DNA from 3 places in the Brevibacillus sp. NRS-1366 genome. Region 1 is predicted to be linked to each of the others. Evidence: riboswitches for the same ligand, from Rfam matches in the RefSeq annotation. Region 1 holds a riboswitch; each other region holds the start of a gene.
What was found. A riboswitch is a leader RNA that binds a small molecule or an ion and turns the genes downstream of it on or off. The one in region 1 is predicted to bind cyclic di-GMP.

Region 1 (5,455 bases):
ATTACAGGGTCTATCCCTGAGGACGATAACCGCTTGATGAAATTTCATGGAAGCTACATGCAGGATGACCGGGATCTCCGCAACGAACGGAATAAACAGAAGCTGGAGCCGGCCTATCAATTCATGGTGCGCGTTCGAGCGGCCGGTGGAGTTGTCACGCCGGAACAATGGCTTATGATGGACCATATCGCCCAGCAATTTGCCAATGGGACGATTCGCTTGACGACCCGCCAGTCTTTTCAACTTCATGGCGTGATTAAGTGGACTATGAAGAATGTGATTAAAGAAGTAAACGATGCCTTGTTAAGTACACTGGCTGCCTGCGGGGACGTGAACCGCAACGTCATGTGCAACCCGAATCCCTACCAGTCAAAAGTCCATGAACAGGTTTACGAATGGGCGAAAAAAGTAAGCAATCATCTGGATCCCCGGACCCGAGCCTATCATGAAATCTGGCTTGACGAAGAGAAGGTTGTCGACAGTCGAGAAGGGGTAGAGCAAGAACCAATCTACGGGCCTGTCTATTTGCCGCGCAAGTTTAAGATCGGCATCGCGGTTCCGCCTGCCAACGATGTAGACGTCTTCTCTCAGGATTTGGGCTTCATCGCCATACATGAGGAAGGTCGACTGCTGGGCTTCAACGTTGCGGTCGGCGGCGGAATGGGAATGAGTCACGGTGATCCGAAGACGTACCCGCAGGTGGCGCGGGTGATCGGGTTCGTCTCGCCGGAACAACTGTTGGATGTCGCCGAGAAAACGGTCATGATCCAGAGAGACTACGGAGATCGCTCGGTGCGGAAGCATGCCCGGTTCAAATATACGATCGACGACCGCGGCATCGAATGGTTCATCCATGAGCTGGAGCAGCGACTGGGGTGGAAGCTGGAGGAGGCACGCCCCTATCACTTCGATCATAATGGCGACCGCTACGGCTGGGTAAAAGGAAGCAACGATAACTGGCATTTTACCCTTTTCATTCAAAATGGCCGGGTGAAAGACGAGGACAACTACCTCCTGATGTCCGGCCTGCGGGAAATCGCCAAGGTGCATGCAGGGGATTTCCGCCTAACACCCAATCAGAACCTCATCATTGGGAATGTAACCAGTGGAATGAAGCAAGAAATTGAACAAATCATTCAAGCATACGGGCTCACCGATGGAACTTCCTATTCCGCGTTGCGAAGAAACTCCATGGCCTGCGTTTCGTTGCCGACTTGCGGATTGGCGATGGCTGAGTCAGAGCGCTATTTGCCTACGCTGCTGGATAAGATCGAGCTGATCTTGGATGAGGCGGGTTTGCGCGATGAGGAGATCGTCATTCGCATGACAGGGTGCCCAAATGGATGCGCAAGACCAGCACTGGCGGAAATCGCCTTTATTGGGAAGGCTGTCGGCAAATACAACATGTATTTGGGCGGCGGTTTCTCCGGAAGTCGATTGAATAAGCTGTATCGTGAAAACATCGGAGAGGCAGAAATCCTGGAGGAACTGCGGCCGATCTTGAATCGGTATGCGAGGGAACGTGAGGTAGGCGAACATTTCGGGGATTTCGTTATTCGGGCCGGGTATGTGAAGGAAGTAAGATCGGGACTCGATTTTCATGAGTAGTGTGGCATTGAGCGTTTAGTAACCAGGTGGATAACAGTTGACGATATGTTCTGCCAAGAGAAGGCCATCCCGCTAAGGATGGCCTTAAACCTTGCCGTTTCGTAAAAACGCGGTGAATGGTACCACAAATAAGGCTGGTGTATGACTGGTCATTGACTTAAATCAAGAGTGCCAATTATTTTTATCATTTACAGTAATGGGTGAAGTGAGCCTTACCATAAGTCTTGCACGATGTTCCTGCAGTTGATGGACTCGCGTTGAGCGTAATCCCAGCGTAAGCTAGTTTCACGAATGTCACTGCCGTACTGGATTTTTCGGAAGCATTCGGTCAATTGCTGGACGGGTTAGGGAAAAATAACATCTTAAGAAAAACAAATTCTTGAAATTTCAGGAAATATGAATTATATTCAAAATGTCAAAAAACCGAAAAGGCAAACCTAGTGAAAACTAGCGACGCAAAGCTATAGGGGCTAAAGATTGCGAAAGTTGCAAGTCTATGCCAGCCAGTTGCCGAACTGTCCGGAGAATCTGGAGAACCGTTTCTGACGGTTATTCACGATGGATATTTGCTATTCCCCGTTGTCGGCAACGATTGCGGGGAATTTTTTTATGCATTAATGAGAGGAGGGGGTGAGGAGCGATCCATCATAGCCGCGTTACCGTCGTATCTAGCAGCTGATCAAGTCAGCCATCATTTGCGCCACTATCCAGTTTGAAAAAGGAGCGGTACATCATGTTGACAAGCCTAGTCAGAAGAGCATTGACGGACAAGCTAACCATCCTCAAACAGCCGGGATATCCGGATTTAGCCCTGGTTGGACCAGTTTGTCTCCCCGTCCAGATAGACGATCAGGAAATCACTTTCCAATGGTATACATGGCTGAACATGGACATGGCCGATTTGCAGCAAGAAGATCTTCTCGACATGCTGCCAGAGGTCGATCTCGCTTCTTATCAACAATCATCCGTGCTGGTCTTTGGAGATTTCGCAAATGCAGAACAGACGCTCGTCCGGATGCACAGTATATGCCATACGGGGGACATATTCGGGAGCAAGCGGTGCGATTGCGGTTACCAGTTGCGGCGCTCTATGCGTATGATGGCGGACAACGGCAGCGGTGCCCTGTTCTATTTGGCCAACCATGAAGGGCGTGGAATCGGGCTTTTCGCCAAATCATTGGCGTATCTGTTGCAAGAAGAAGGATTCGATACGGTGGAAGCCAATCACGGTCTGGGCTTCGCTGACGACCACCGCACCTATGACGAAGCTATTCGCGTACTTCGAAGCTTGCGTACGAAGCCGGTGACCCTAATCACGAACAACCCGAAAAAACTGGAGTCTTTGCGGGAAAAAGGATTGTCGACAGAGCATCATAATTCCTTATGGGGTAAACCGACCAGGCACAACAAGAGTTATTTGGAAACGAAAATCGCCAAATCAGGCCATTTCCCTTCCGAAGCATGGGTGCAAAATGCCGAACACTGATAATCAGGGGCGAGTGAAGATACAATGAAGATGGACGAGCATTTCATGAAGATCGCCCTTGATTTGGCGGCAACATGCAGAGGAAAGACGTCACCGAATCCAGTCGTCGGTGCCGTTTTGGTCAAAGAGGGGCAAATTGTCGGCACAGGCGCCCATCTTAAGGCGGGAGACCCCCATGCCGAAGTGCACGCTTTTCGCATGGCAGGCGAACATGGCAAAGGAGCTACGCTGTACGTCACGCTGGAACCTTGCTCTCATTTCGGAAAAACCCCTCCTTGCGCAAAGCTCGTTTGCAACTCTGGAGTCAGTCGGGTAGTGGTGGCTATGGAGGACCCGAATCCGCTGGTGGCTGGACGTGGCCTTCAAATGCTCCGGCGGCATGGGATCGAAGTGGAAGTAGGCATACTCAAGGAGGAAGCCGAACTACTCAATGAACGATTCGTACATAATATGACGAAACGACGGCCGTTCATTATTTCGAAGGTTGCGATGACACTTGACGGGAAGCTCGCTGCGCATACGGGTCACTCACAATGGATAACGGGGGAACGGGCGCGCTCTGAGGTTCATCAATTGCGTAGTGAGGTTGATGCGATTCTGGTCGGCATTGGAACGGTATTGTTGGACAACCCCCAACTCACAGCCCGTTTGCCAGGAAACCGGAAGCATCCCATCCGGGTCATCCTAGATTCGCAATTGCGGTTGCCCCCAACAGCCCATGTAGCTGATTGTTCCGAAGCAAAGACATGGGTTGTGGCGAAAGAAGGAGCGAATCCGGATAAGGCGCGTGAGTTGAGGGAGCAAGGGGTGGACATTCTGTTTGTTCCGACCGTGGGTGGCGGTCTTGACCTCCATACATTGGCCGATATCTTATACAAAAGGGGGATAACCGATCTGTTGGTGGAAGGCGGAAGCGAAGTGAACGGTTCTTTCTTGCGGGCAGGCCTGATCGACAAATGGATAATCTACATCGCTTCCAAAATATTGGGGGGACGGAACTCCTTGACTCCGTACAGCGGTGTAGATGTCGAGATGATGCATGATGCATTGGACGTTCATATCCACTCCATTCGGCAGGCGGGGGATGATCTTTGCATTACTGCCTATCCAGCGAACCGTTAGCTTCCTCACCGGGGCCGATCGTAGGCCTCGCCTCGATTAGAAGGATCATAAAACTTGACGGACGAGGCGAATTTTATAATGACCAGAATAGAAACATTGAGGAATTAATTAAGCCTGCGTTTGTGAGTAACTAAGGTTATTAATGGGACACTCGGTCAGATTGAGTGTCCTACTTTCATATAGAATAATGGACAAAAAACTTGCCGTTACAAACAGCAGGGAGATCTGTACCACAAGTGATGGTAAACAGGATGGCAGGAGAAAATGGTTTTTAGATTTATTAGAATCAACTATATCTTTTTAAATTAAGAAGGTAGTATATCACCTTTTCCATCATAATGTTATACTTGATAGTAGACAGTCTTCGAAGACGCTAGACATGTCTTTCACCCCCTGAGAACATCTGTATTTACTGCTCTCAGGCTGATTTTTACTGTTAAGATTGCTTTTTTTAGGGTCTTTTGTGAGTATAGTTTATTGGGGATGATCGGCAAACCAAAATTTAAACCTGGTGGCTCCACGTTGTTGTTGATTCTGCAGGAGAACGTAGGATGGTGTGGAGAAATTCATGTTCCATATTCTTGTGTGTCACATACAAAGGCCGTATTCAGGGATATAGCGGCAAATGAAAATGGAAAAACCTACTGCCTAAAAGTGGGTCATTTTTCGTGTCCAAAAATAAACTAGTACAGCGCAGCTAAGGAACCTGAAGGGTGTCTATTCACTGGAACGGTAAACGAAAGTCACACCCCCTGCAAGCAGTCGGGTTAAGGCCTTGGTTATTGTGTGTTCCAGGGGTTTTGTGGACAGTTTCCTACTTTTTAACTGCAATAGTATGTCATTTTTGAAATTCACCTGCTTTTAAACAGCATATATCTGTCATATAATAGCAAACATTTCATTCTATAAATAAAAGTGTTACACTATATTCAGGTTATCATTGATCCAGAAAAGGTGTGTACTAGGTAGCACCCTGACTTGCAAAGGGGCCAGATCGGGAGCCGCCTGCATCTTTTCTCCAAATCCCAGCGAGTTAGGACGGTAAAAATGAGTAACAGACAAACTAAAACAGACGTTATCTTAATTGGTGCCGGAATCATGAGTGCGACTTTAGGGTCACTGCTGAAAGAATTAGTACCTGACTGGAAGATTACTGTGTTTGAGAAGCTTTCAAAAGCAGGAGAGGAAAGCTCTAACGAATGGAATAATGCGGGAACGGGGCATGCTGCACTGTGTGAG
Region 2 (5,455 bases), on a different contig from region 1:
GATGGGGAAAAGTCGCGATGGCTGAAAAAGGAATTTGGGTCGGGACATCTGACCATGCGGGAAGATGATGGGAAGACCGGCATCTTAGTGACCTACAGATCCCGAGTATCGATCTAGCTGCAACTCAAGGCGCTCCTGTTGATCTTGCTGAAGGTGGCATAACCGTTGTCTACGGAAATCCGGCGTACTAGTCTCGTAATCGGCGGTACTCTGGAAGGCTGGGATATGATCCCTGGTGCACGCAGCTGCACTCCGCAATCCTGTGCATTTCGCGTTCATATCGCGAACTGAAGAGGGTGGGTGTAGAGGGATTGTTCGGTCTTTCTACTCAAGCCACGGACTACCAAAAAGAAGTCGCTGGTCTGCCGTTTCCTTTGTTGTCAGACAGTTCGCTCGCCCTTTCTCGTGTTCTGGAACTCCCACTTTTTGAAGTGGGAGGAATGACGCTCATCAAAAGGCTAACCCTAATCATCGATAATGGAAGGGTTGAGCATGTGTTTTATCCAGTGTTTCCACCGGAGCGAAATGCCTCGGATATGAAGGCGTAGCTTTCATTGCGAAGCACCTAAAATCTGTTACGTTACAGGAATAGAATCACTTATAAGTTTCTGCTTTTAACAGTTGAAACTAATTGTTCAATAAATACACGACTGGCTGCACATAAATGTTTATTTTTACGATATACGATACCAATTTGTGTAGTGAGCACCGGATTTTTAAGCGGAATCGTGCAAATACGTGGATTGTCAATATAATCCAAGTAACCTTTTGGGAGGATAGTAATACCTATTCCTTTGCCAACCATTGTTATGATTGATTCCATTGTTGTCATTTCTAGCACTGGTTGGGGCGTGAATGCCAGTGATCGGCACTGTTCATTAATCGCTTGCCGTAAGAAATAAGTATTTGGTAGTAGAACAGAGGGTGTTTCCTTTAAAATATCAAGCGTCACAAACGCTGCTTGGGCGATGGGATGATCTACAGCTACCGCAAGGGCTAGATTCTCCTTATAAAGCGGGATGGTTTCAAGATCTTCATGCTCCATTGGCAAGAAAACAATTCCCAGATCAAGCTCATTTTGCAACAGCCCGTTATAAATATCTCCGGTTCGCAGACCAAGCACAGAAAGGTTTACATTGGGGTAACTGTTATGGAATCCTATCACCGTTGGAGGAAGCAAGTAATTGACAGCGGTCAGAAGCGCGCCAATTTTCAATGTGCCTTTCTTTAAACCTTGCAGTTCGCTGATTGCTGCTCGTGCCTGTGAGAGTTCATGAAACACATTATAGCCATGATGTAGCAACTCTCGACCTGCTTCGGTAAGCATCGTTTTCTTGCCGACGCGATCAAAGAGAGGCATGCCAATCTCGTGTTCAAGCAAACGAATTTGCTGGCTAAGTGAGGGTTGGGTGATTCCGAGTTTTTCGGCAGCACGGGTAAAGTGTAATTCCTGACTTAAAGTCATGAAGTATTCCAATTGCTTCAGTTCCACTGAACTTCCTCCTTTGATGTTATTGTTATAATGATAGGAATTTTTTATTATTATACGATAAATGATATTGAATTACTAATGGATTATTAGCGGGAATTGTGAGTAAAAAAAGGAGGTTTTTAATATGATTCAAGCCGTTATATTTGATGTCGATGGGACTCTTCTTAATTCAGACCAAGCGATCATTCTGGCTTTGCAGAAAGTTTTAAGAGAAGAAAAGAAAATAGAGTACTCAAGTGAAGAATTAATTCCTGTATTGGGTATGACGAGTGAAAATAGTTTGAACTTCTTGGGGGTTTCGGATGTAAATCGCGTTGCTGAAAAGTTAACGTTTTATGTAAAACAGAATAATCACCTGATGATCCTCTATTCTGGGATTGAAGATATGCTTAAAAAATTGGTGGGAAAAGGTATTCATACGGGTGTTGTTACATCCAAAACACGCGAGGAATTCATAGATGACTTTATGCCTCATAGCATTAGCGAACTCTTCTCACATATTATTTGCGCAGACGACACATTTAGGCATAAGCCTGAACCTGACCCGCTGCTCAAGTATGTAGAACAAACCAAGATCAACCCGACGACGACGCTTTATGTCGGAGATACTGTATTTGATCAGAAATGCGCGAACGGGGCTCAAATCGATTTCGCCTTAGCGATGTGGGGGGCAAAGCAACCAGAACGCACAGTGGCAAAATACAGATTAAATCGACCTGAAGATTTGCTCCATATAGTAGGTTTAGATTGATTTACTAGGAGAATTTCTTAAATAGCAAGTGTGGGAATTCCCCAATTCTTTTCATGCCGATCTGAGCGGATTGTAGGACCGCAACAGTCGATTTCACGAGGAGTGATGAACGAACAGGATGGAGGCGACAGCTAGGTCACATGATCGGTATTGCAGACAGCAAAATTTTCGGCCAATTCGCGCAGCTAGTCAATAAGTCTTGGCGGATGCACATGTGTTGATCGTAAGTGCAGTCGCGCTCCGGTGTCGGCACGATCACGATCATCGATCGCGACTATGTGGAGTGGAGCAATCTGCAGCGGCAGTCGCTGTATGCGGAGAAGGTTGCCATCGATAAACTACCCAAAGCTGTGGCGGGTGCGGCATCCCGTATGCGGGGGGATCAAGAAATTTCCTATGACGCTTTGGCCCTTACCTATATGAAAGAGACAGAGGTATAAAAACACGGGTTTACCATGTTCAAGCTGCTGGAGCAATGCAGTGGTCAACGGACTACTACACCCATTACCAGCTTTTCTAGCACACGAAACCATTTGAAAAGGAGAATCGAAATGATCAGCACCTTTAATTAAGAAAGCTTATCGTGGACCACCTCTGGAATCATCGTTGTTATCATTTCCCATGGAGGTATAGCCAAAAGTAAGGCATGGGTCTGCAAAACCCAGATTTCTGGTTCGAATCCAGATACCTCCTCCAACATCATTTTTTCTGGAAGATATGAGGTGGAACAAAATGGAGAACAGAAGTGGAGCCTCTGGCCATTCGTTAATAGAACCCCAACCCTGGAGGGATTGGATTTCTATTACCAAGCCAGGAATTTTGGTTTCTAATTTATTTTGTGCGTTTGCTGGTTATTGTCTTGCTTCAAGATTGACGTCTGGCGATTTAACATTGATATTCATTTTGTTTGGAACAACATTAGTAGTTGCGGCTGCTTCGATGTTAAATAACTTCTTGGATCGTGTACGAGATTTAAAAATGGAACGGACTCGTGTTCGCCCGTTACCGAGCGGGCGGTTGAAACCTCGGAATGTATTGATAGTTGGGATTATAGCAGGGTTCGCTGGACTGGCTACTTTGTATATTTTCGTTAATCCATTAAGCGCAGCCTTGGGCTTCATTGGACTTTTTGTTTACGTAGTGATCTATACGGCTTGGCTTAAACCGACATCAACCTGGAGTACTTCAATTGGAGGTATTTCCGGATCTATGCCGCCAATGATCGGCTACTGCGGTTTTTCAAATAAGCTGGAACTCGGCGCTTGGCTTTTATTCTTGTTTCTTTTTTTATGGCAACCACCGCACTTTTGGGCACTCGGGATTTTAAAAAAAGAAGAATACCGAGCGGCAGGGTATCCACTACTTCCCGTTATAAAAGGTGTATATCGTACAAAGCTACAGATGCTACCGTATGTTGTGAGCTTATTTTTCGTTAATTATTTGTTATTTGCTTATAATTACGTTGGCGTAGGATATTTGATCGTTTCTGGTGCACTGTTATTAAGTTGGTTGATCTCATGCCTTCATGGGTTGTTTGCCAAAAATGAATCGAGATGGGCTTCAAACAACTTTCGACTTTCTCTTTATTTCCTGACGTTTTCTTTATTGATGATGATGATTGAGATTGCTCTATTTTAGTCAACTGATTGGCATAGGTGCAGCTTACGGCACATTTAAAATGTAAGTGAACTTGCTCTCTATGTTACATCTGCCTTGAAGGATAATGGCAAACCAGATCGAAAGACGGGACGCAAAGCCACTGGTCTTCTTCCTTAGTGCAATGACCGCCGGGTTTCCCCTCTAATCTCAATATTGAAAAATGTGGAGGAATTGAGCGATGGCAATGAGAAAGCAAAATCAATCCCAAGAGCCTCAAGTGAGTGTTGATGTAAAAAAGGTTCTAACTAAATGGGCTATTTAGGTATTGGAGGCTACCCCTGATTTTGATATTGAGGAGGGAGCTAGATTCATTACTGAAGATCACCCTGTATTATCAGCAGCTGGCTGGAGTTGAGATCGTATCTGAAGAGGACATGAACTCTATCAAAAAGCGCTGGTACGAGGAATTTGGTTGGGTAGAAAATGAAGACGATCTTCGTCCAGAACTACTTGATTACGTTGGGGCACTCGTCTTGGATGAACACTACAACGTAAATTGGAAGGAATCCAGCATTCCGAATATGGTTCTAAGTTGGAAAGAAGATGGTCTAGAGGAAACCGAACAAGCAAGAGATATACAACCCCGATCCGAGTAAACCCTTGAGTCCAGTTTATTACGTAACCGTAGATCAAGGGTGCTCTGAAAAAGAACTATACCGGGATATCATGGCTATCCATCAAAAGACGCGAAAAATCATACCTTTCTATTGGACAACCATCGGATTAAATGAGCAAGACAAAGTTACCTTCTGGAATCAGCTCACGTTTATTGTATGTAAGCCTGGCATTTACACTTACCATGACGCGGTATCTTATGTGGAGAATTATCTTGGACAACGAGAAATTCCGGTAAGAGATGAAAGGCCGAGTCAGCAGTTAATTGATAATCTCTATCTTTCCATGACTCCTTCCAGAGCAAGAGCATCTTTGCTTACAAACCCCATACCCCTATCCAATTTATTAAAACAGATTCAGAATCATACAGGCATTGATGAGAAACTATTATGGCTGGCAAGTACCGTTGTCATGAGTAGAGGTTCTGCGGTTTTTGGGCGTACTAGGCTGTCAGAAGCGATCCAGGCATGTTTGGAATATCCGGATACCTGGTTAACGATCTTTCTTGATATGTTTGAAGATAAGAGCGGGGCAGAAGTACGGGACTACCTTATACAAAAAGGGTACCATCCTTCTATCGTACCAGGAGTAATGAAAACGCATGCTGGTGTTACTGATTGGGAATTACTGTGGGGATATAAGCTAGCTAGACATGGTGAGCGAGAGACGATTTTAACTCTTATGCTATTACCTCACCTTCATAATCGTTTACCCATGTTTGTGAGAGAAAAGCTTCAGAAGAATTTAAAGAGGAATGAGGTGTAATAGCCATGGGTAATAAAAAATGGGTTTTTACAAGACTTGGAGAAGCAAAGTGGAAACAAAGTCGCTTACCTGATTATCAAGATGAGGGAAAGAGGTACCCATAACTTGCCTTAGGTATTGTGAGGTATGGGCAAAAAATGGATGGGTGAAAAGTGAGTAAATGTATCTTTTAT
Region 3 (5,455 bases), on a different contig from region 1:
TAATTATTGAAGTATCAATATTTACAGAAGAGTTATACGAGGCTGATTCTAGTTGTTGAACGATTAATTCTAGTGGTGTTCCATTGCCTCTTTTACTTGTGCTCGCTATTTTTTCACTGCCGCATGTATCGTAAACTCTAGTAACTTGCACATATGGGTCTCGGCTTCCTGCTAAAGTATTATTTTTTTCAAATGTTTGGGATTCAGCTGGTTCTACTATAGTAACTTCAAGAGGGACAGCATCTGGGTGAGGTTTTTTGTAACCCATCTCATTAATGAATTTTTCTGGTTCTTGAATTTTTATGATTCTATTTCCATTCTTATCTGTCGTTTCTGTGTGCTTTAAAGTGCGAATATCAAATGATTTACTACAATTTGTTGGCTTATCATTGCTTTTTGCTTCAGCTAATGAACTTTGCCCTGTAAAGAGAAGTGCTGCGGTGAGTAAAATTTTTGATACGTGCCCAACAAACTTTTTCATTTTTCCAATCCTCCCAAAAAAGGTTATTGATCTACAATTTGTATTGTATACCATTTTTTACCTTATTGATATATAAAATTAATTTTTGTAAACATTTTGTAACTATTTTAATCAAACAGGTTTAATAAATCTGTCATATTAGTTTTAATACTAAATTCCTCAATAGAGATGAGTTCGATTTCTTAAATATAATTCGAGTTAGTGAATAATGATCATAAATCACCTATGTGTTTAGAATGCCTGAAGAGTCAGGTATTATGGCTAAGATAATGATAATAATAAGGTATTTGTATTTATCATAAAGAGGTCAATCAGTATAACCGCCATTCCACTCTGATGTCCGCGTATCGGCACATCAAGGAGCCAAAGTTCATTCATTGCGTGATCCGGGAAAAGGGCGAGGTTTACAAGGCGTTGCGCACGTTTTTTGGGAAAAAGGAAGTACAGGTGTAGGGCTAGTTAAATCCATTTGCAGGCAAGTAGCGAGAAAGCAAGCAGTGAGAAGTGCCCCTTTACGCAAAAGAGTGGAGAACCCGATGGGTAGCCGCTCCTTGGCGAAAGGGGCTTTTTGTTCGAGGAAGGACTTAGAATATGTTCAGCGTTTTTACGATGAAAAGTTTGAATCCTCTAGGGAAACATCTAAAAGAAAACCGCCCCTATCGAGAGGCGGTTCGTCGTTATTTACTTAATGCAGACTTCTAAGCTGATGCTCGATTTTTTCGAATCCGCCAGAGACCTTGACGACCTCTTCCTTCTGCTCGGAAACCAGCACCAGGACTTCTTCCAGTCCTTCTTTGTTCTTGTCTGTAATATCCGCATTGATTTCGACCTTCGCGCTTACTTCCTGGATCATACTGTGCACGTTGACGATGAACTCCTGCAAGTTTTTAGTCTTGTCAGCAAAGTCTTTCATATAGCTGTCGACATTGGTGAACATCTCTTGAACCTCGTGGATTCCCTCACTGTTTTTCTCAAAGGAAACTTGGGATTCGGAGATCATGTCGGAGACGCGTTTCATTTTTGCGCGAATGTTCATCAAGAGAGTAGCGATAGATTCAGAGGACATTTTGGATGATTCAGCGAGCTTGCGTACTTCATCAGCCACGACTGCGAATCCTCGCCCATGCTCTCCAGCCCTGGACGCTTCAATGGTTGCATTGAGTGCCAGAAGATTCGTCTGCGCCGAAATATCGGAAATCGTTTGAATGATTTTTTCAATCGACGCTGTTTCCTGATACAGCTCTTGAATCAGGCTGTTTGTGCCTTGGATGTCTGTAATGAACCGTTCGAAATCACTGCCAATATTCTCGATGCGTTTTCCGCTTTCATGTGTCGCTTCTTTCGTAGATTCCACATACTCGTGCATGGCGGTTACCGACCGCGTCATGTCTTCTACGCGAACGTTTGTAGAATTCATTTCATCACGCAATTCATTCGTGTTGTCTGTTTGTACAACAAACGATTGAAGTATCTCTTGGAGGGAAGTAACGCTCTCAACCGCGCGGATATTCACTCCATCTGTGAGCCTGTTCAAATTCTCTTGGTACTCTTGGACAGATTGCAGAGAATGATTGATCTGGTCAAGCACGCGTTGCAGCGATTCCTTCGATTCGATGGCCTCCTGCTTTTTCTGTTCGCTTTCTTCCTGCAGTTTGTTGTTGAAAACGGCATGCATCATACTGGTAACGGAAACAAAGCAGAAGGTAAGGAGGTAGTATAGCAAATCAACGGGAGAAGTAGAATGAAATATCGCTTCGCCCTGTGTAAAGAAATAGTAGGACACGATTCCCAGAGTTGCTACAATCGTCATAATATTAATCAGCTTGTCCTGGTATATCCCCATCACAGCAACGAAGAACATCACTGTCATAACATTGGTCATGTAGGGATCGAGTTGTAACACCACGAACATGAAGATGCCAATTACGGCAAAGTTGAAAAACTTCATAAAGGTCGCCATTTTGTCCTTTAGACTCGGGCGATTAGAGATGTAAGTGAAAGGCGCCAAAACGCCGTACAAAATACCGAGAACGGTCAGTACAAAGGGAAGCGGAACACCCACAATGAGGTTTATCATTTGTACGACTGTAATAATGCTCGCAAATACGGTAACAACCCAATTATTTCGTCTTCTTAATAGATCCATATCAACCCACTACCTCGACTTTTATTTGTGAAAACAACGGTGTGTACCATGAATAGTTAGGATGTTCTTTATTTAGATAGACTTCTTCTAGATGGAATAGCGTGGGGATGGCGTCTGCCCCTTTATAAAAGATCATATCTTTGACTTGAGTTGCCTTGATGTGATATCGGTTGTTGATTTTTTGGAAAAAGGTCGGGTCAGCAATACCGACAGCATGTGTGTAGCCATGCTTTTCTGCATAATCAATCATCAGAGAAATACCTCTGTGCCCGAGTTGTCCGCGATATTTTGGAAGAACAGCGAGACTATCTAACTCCATCACTTTCATCTCTTTCTTCAAGACATCCTGGAACAACGAACGAATAAACGGATTCGATTTCGAATGAGGCGTGAACTCATACGTCCCACCAAATTCTCCATCGTCCGCCTTCAAAAGGTACAAATCTGAACCATCTTTTGCATATTCCATGTCGAATCCCATGGAATCCCAGACCGTTTTTTTGATCTGATGAAATAATGCTAAAGACTCTGCTGAATCAACTTGTTTATACATCTGTTTCCACTCCAATATTGATAGCCGTTCTCATTTCTGCTGAAGTTGAAGCTGCAGAAACGGATGACTTTATATTTGAAACCTCTCGCATCTTTGCTACTCTGTTAAAATAAACGGGGTAAATTGGAAGCTGCCGAAGAAAGCATAGCATTCTCCTTTCCACTTTTAACTAAGGGAAATAAAAAAAGTTATTCCACAAAATGGAACAACCACCCGATCTCACCAACATCTAAAATTAGGCACTATGATGTATGGTAACCCGGCGATCATGGTCAAAGACTGTAGACCCGTGGTTTTGCGTCCCCACCTTTCGATGGATTTGCCCTTTTCATTTCGATGAAGAAAATTGTAAACGAATGTCGAAATATGAAAAATAGTATCCAAAATATAGAGTCTTGTCAAGTTTTGGTAGGTAATCTTGACCAACTCTTCATAAATCTGAGTAATCGACCAAGCCCTTCTTATCCATTAGAACAGAGCCTCTAGAACTAGAATCCGAGGCTCACATTGTGTATTTTTCTTTTTCCCTCCCCGCCTACAGCTTGATTGACAAATCATCCCCCCTGAATTTATAGTGGGTATAACAATAACCACTAAGAGGTCCGTATGGAAGATATTTATAAAGAACTGCAAAAGCTGGGCTTTTCCCAGTACGAATGCAAAGCGTACATCAGTCTCCTGAAGAACTCCCCAATCACTGGCTATGAAATCAGCAAACGCTCCGGTGTCCCACGCTCGATGATCTACGAAGTAATCGGGAAGCTGCTCGATAAAGGGGCAGTTCATACGGTACCTACGGAGCCCGTGACCTATGCGCCTTTGCCAGCGAAAGACTTGATCGGAAGACTGCGAAACAATTTCGAACAGTCGTTTGATTATTTGGAAAGAAAGCTCTCCGCGCTGGAAAGTGAACAAGAGGTAGATGTCATTCGGCGCATCAGCAGTGATGAGCATGTATTAATGGAAATAACGGAGATGATCGATCAGGCGAAAGAGGAAATTTGGTTGTCTATTTGGGAGCCGCAAGTAGCGTTTATCCAGGAACGGATAGATCGACGCGTCAAAGAAGGTATACCTGTCTTTTCCGTTCTATTTGGAAAAGTCGAGACACAAGTGGGGATAACATACCATCACGACTATATGTCTCCTGAAGTAGCCGAGGAACGGATGGGCGGTCATTTGACGATTGTAGCTCGGGACAAGGAAGAAGTATTGATCGCAAACTTCGGGCCGAACATGGCGGCGTGGGCAGTAAAAACGCAAGACCCTGCTCTGGTTCTGGTAGCTATCGAATATATTCGCCATGACATCATGTTCGCAGAAGTAACCAAGGTGCTTGGCCCAGAAAAGGTAGAAGCACTCTGGAGAAAGAAGCCTGATCTTTATCATGTTGTGACAGGCAAACGGTTCAGTTAATTGGGCCGTATTTTCTTCCGGTTTTTCATAGTCGTTATGTTTCTAACATCTAGTGAGTATAAGAGGAGAAGAGGGGTAGCAGGGTGAGTCAGGAAGAGCTTCAGTTGAAATCATTTTCGACCTCCAATGAGGAAGGCAGTTTTATCCAGGGCGTAAAAGACTGTATTCCGACCTTACTCGGGTATTTGAGTATTGGATTTGCTGCGGGTGTTTTGGAAAAGACGGCAGGACTTTCCATCATGGAGATTACGCTCCTCAGTGTTCTTTTGTATGCAGGCTCCGCGCAGTTCATTGCGGCCGGGATGATCGCTGCAGGGAGTTCAGCTACGGCGATTATGATCACCATCTTCTTTGTGAATTTGCGTCATATTTTACTTAGCGCCGCGCTTTCTCCGTATTTTCGTCATCTATCGGTATTCAAAAATATGCTCGTGGGCTCTCTTTTGACGGATGAAACGTTTGGGGTCGCCATTAATGAAGCTGCGAAAAAGAAACACATCCACGAAAAATGGATGCATGGCTTAAATCTGACGGCGTATCTCAATTGGATTATCGCAAATATTGCAGGTGCCTACTTCGGGCAATGGATTGCAAACCCGGAACGGTTCGGTCTGGACTTTGCTTTGCCAGCGATGTTTATTGGGCTATTGGTACTGGCGATCGTCAGTCGTAAAAGAATCAAGCTGGATGTTGTGGTAGCGATCTGTGCAGTCATTATTGCTGTCGGTGTGACGATTGTGTATCCTGGCAATTTGGGTGTCATTGTAGCTACAGTAGTCGCTTCTACGATTGGGATGGTGATTGATAAATGGAAGTGAGATGGGACATCTTTTTGATCATTTTAGGGTCTGCCCTGGTG

Region 2: linked by a shared signal. The riboswitch ahead of ACIFQN_RS16815 (hypothetical protein) and the one ahead of ACIFQN_RS07455 (GTP cyclohydrolase II) in region 1 are both predicted to bind cyclic di-GMP.
Region 3: linked by a shared signal. The riboswitch ahead of ACIFQN_RS35090 (GNAT family N-acetyltransferase) and the one ahead of ACIFQN_RS07455 (GTP cyclohydrolase II) in region 1 are both predicted to bind cyclic di-GMP.

Annotation. Positions count from the first base shown of each region.
Region 1 is NZ_JBITPN010000013.1:92,552-98,006, forward strand. It holds gene cysI (assimilatory sulfite reductase (NADPH) hemoprotein subunit) at 1-1,608, shown strand, start outside; cyclic di-GMP riboswitch class I at 2,029-2,123, shown strand; gene ACIFQN_RS07455 (GTP cyclohydrolase II) at 2,342-3,094, shown strand; gene ribD (bifunctional diaminohydroxyphosphoribosylaminopyrimidine deaminase/5-amino-6-(5-phosphoribosylamino)uracil reductase RibD) at 3,119-4,216, shown strand; gene ACIFQN_RS07465 (malate:quinone oxidoreductase) at 5,222-5,455, shown strand, end outside.
Region 2 is NZ_JBITPN010000022.1:39,797-45,251, forward strand. It holds gene ACIFQN_RS16780 (hypothetical protein) at 166-291, shown strand; gene ACIFQN_RS16785 (redoxin family protein) at 312-548, shown strand; gene ACIFQN_RS16790 (LysR family transcriptional regulator) at 599-1,492, opposite strand; gene ACIFQN_RS16795 (HAD family hydrolase) at 1,617-2,243, shown strand; gene ACIFQN_RS16800 (ThiF family adenylyltransferase) at 2,471-2,683, shown strand; tRNA gene ACIFQN_RS16805 (tRNA-Cys) at 2,867-2,939, shown strand; gene cyoE (heme o synthase) at 2,976-3,881, shown strand; cyclic di-GMP riboswitch class I at 3,959-4,043, shown strand; gene ACIFQN_RS16815 (hypothetical protein) at 4,187-4,498, shown strand; gene ACIFQN_RS16820 (hypothetical protein) at 4,569-5,282, shown strand.
Region 3 is NZ_JBITPN010000067.1:3,963-9,417, reverse strand. It holds gene ACIFQN_RS35105 (hypothetical protein) at 1-481, opposite strand, end outside; partial or broken gene ACIFQN_RS35100 (sporulation protein YhbH) at 785-934, shown strand; gene ACIFQN_RS35095 (methyl-accepting chemotaxis protein) at 1,167-2,627, opposite strand; gene ACIFQN_RS35090 (GNAT family N-acetyltransferase) at 2,629-3,180, opposite strand; cyclic di-GMP riboswitch class I at 3,431-3,514, opposite strand; gene ACIFQN_RS35085 (TrmB family transcriptional regulator) at 3,787-4,596, shown strand; gene ACIFQN_RS35080 (AzlC family ABC transporter permease) at 4,680-5,414, shown strand; gene ACIFQN_RS35075 (AzlD domain-containing protein) at 5,405-5,455, shown strand, end outside.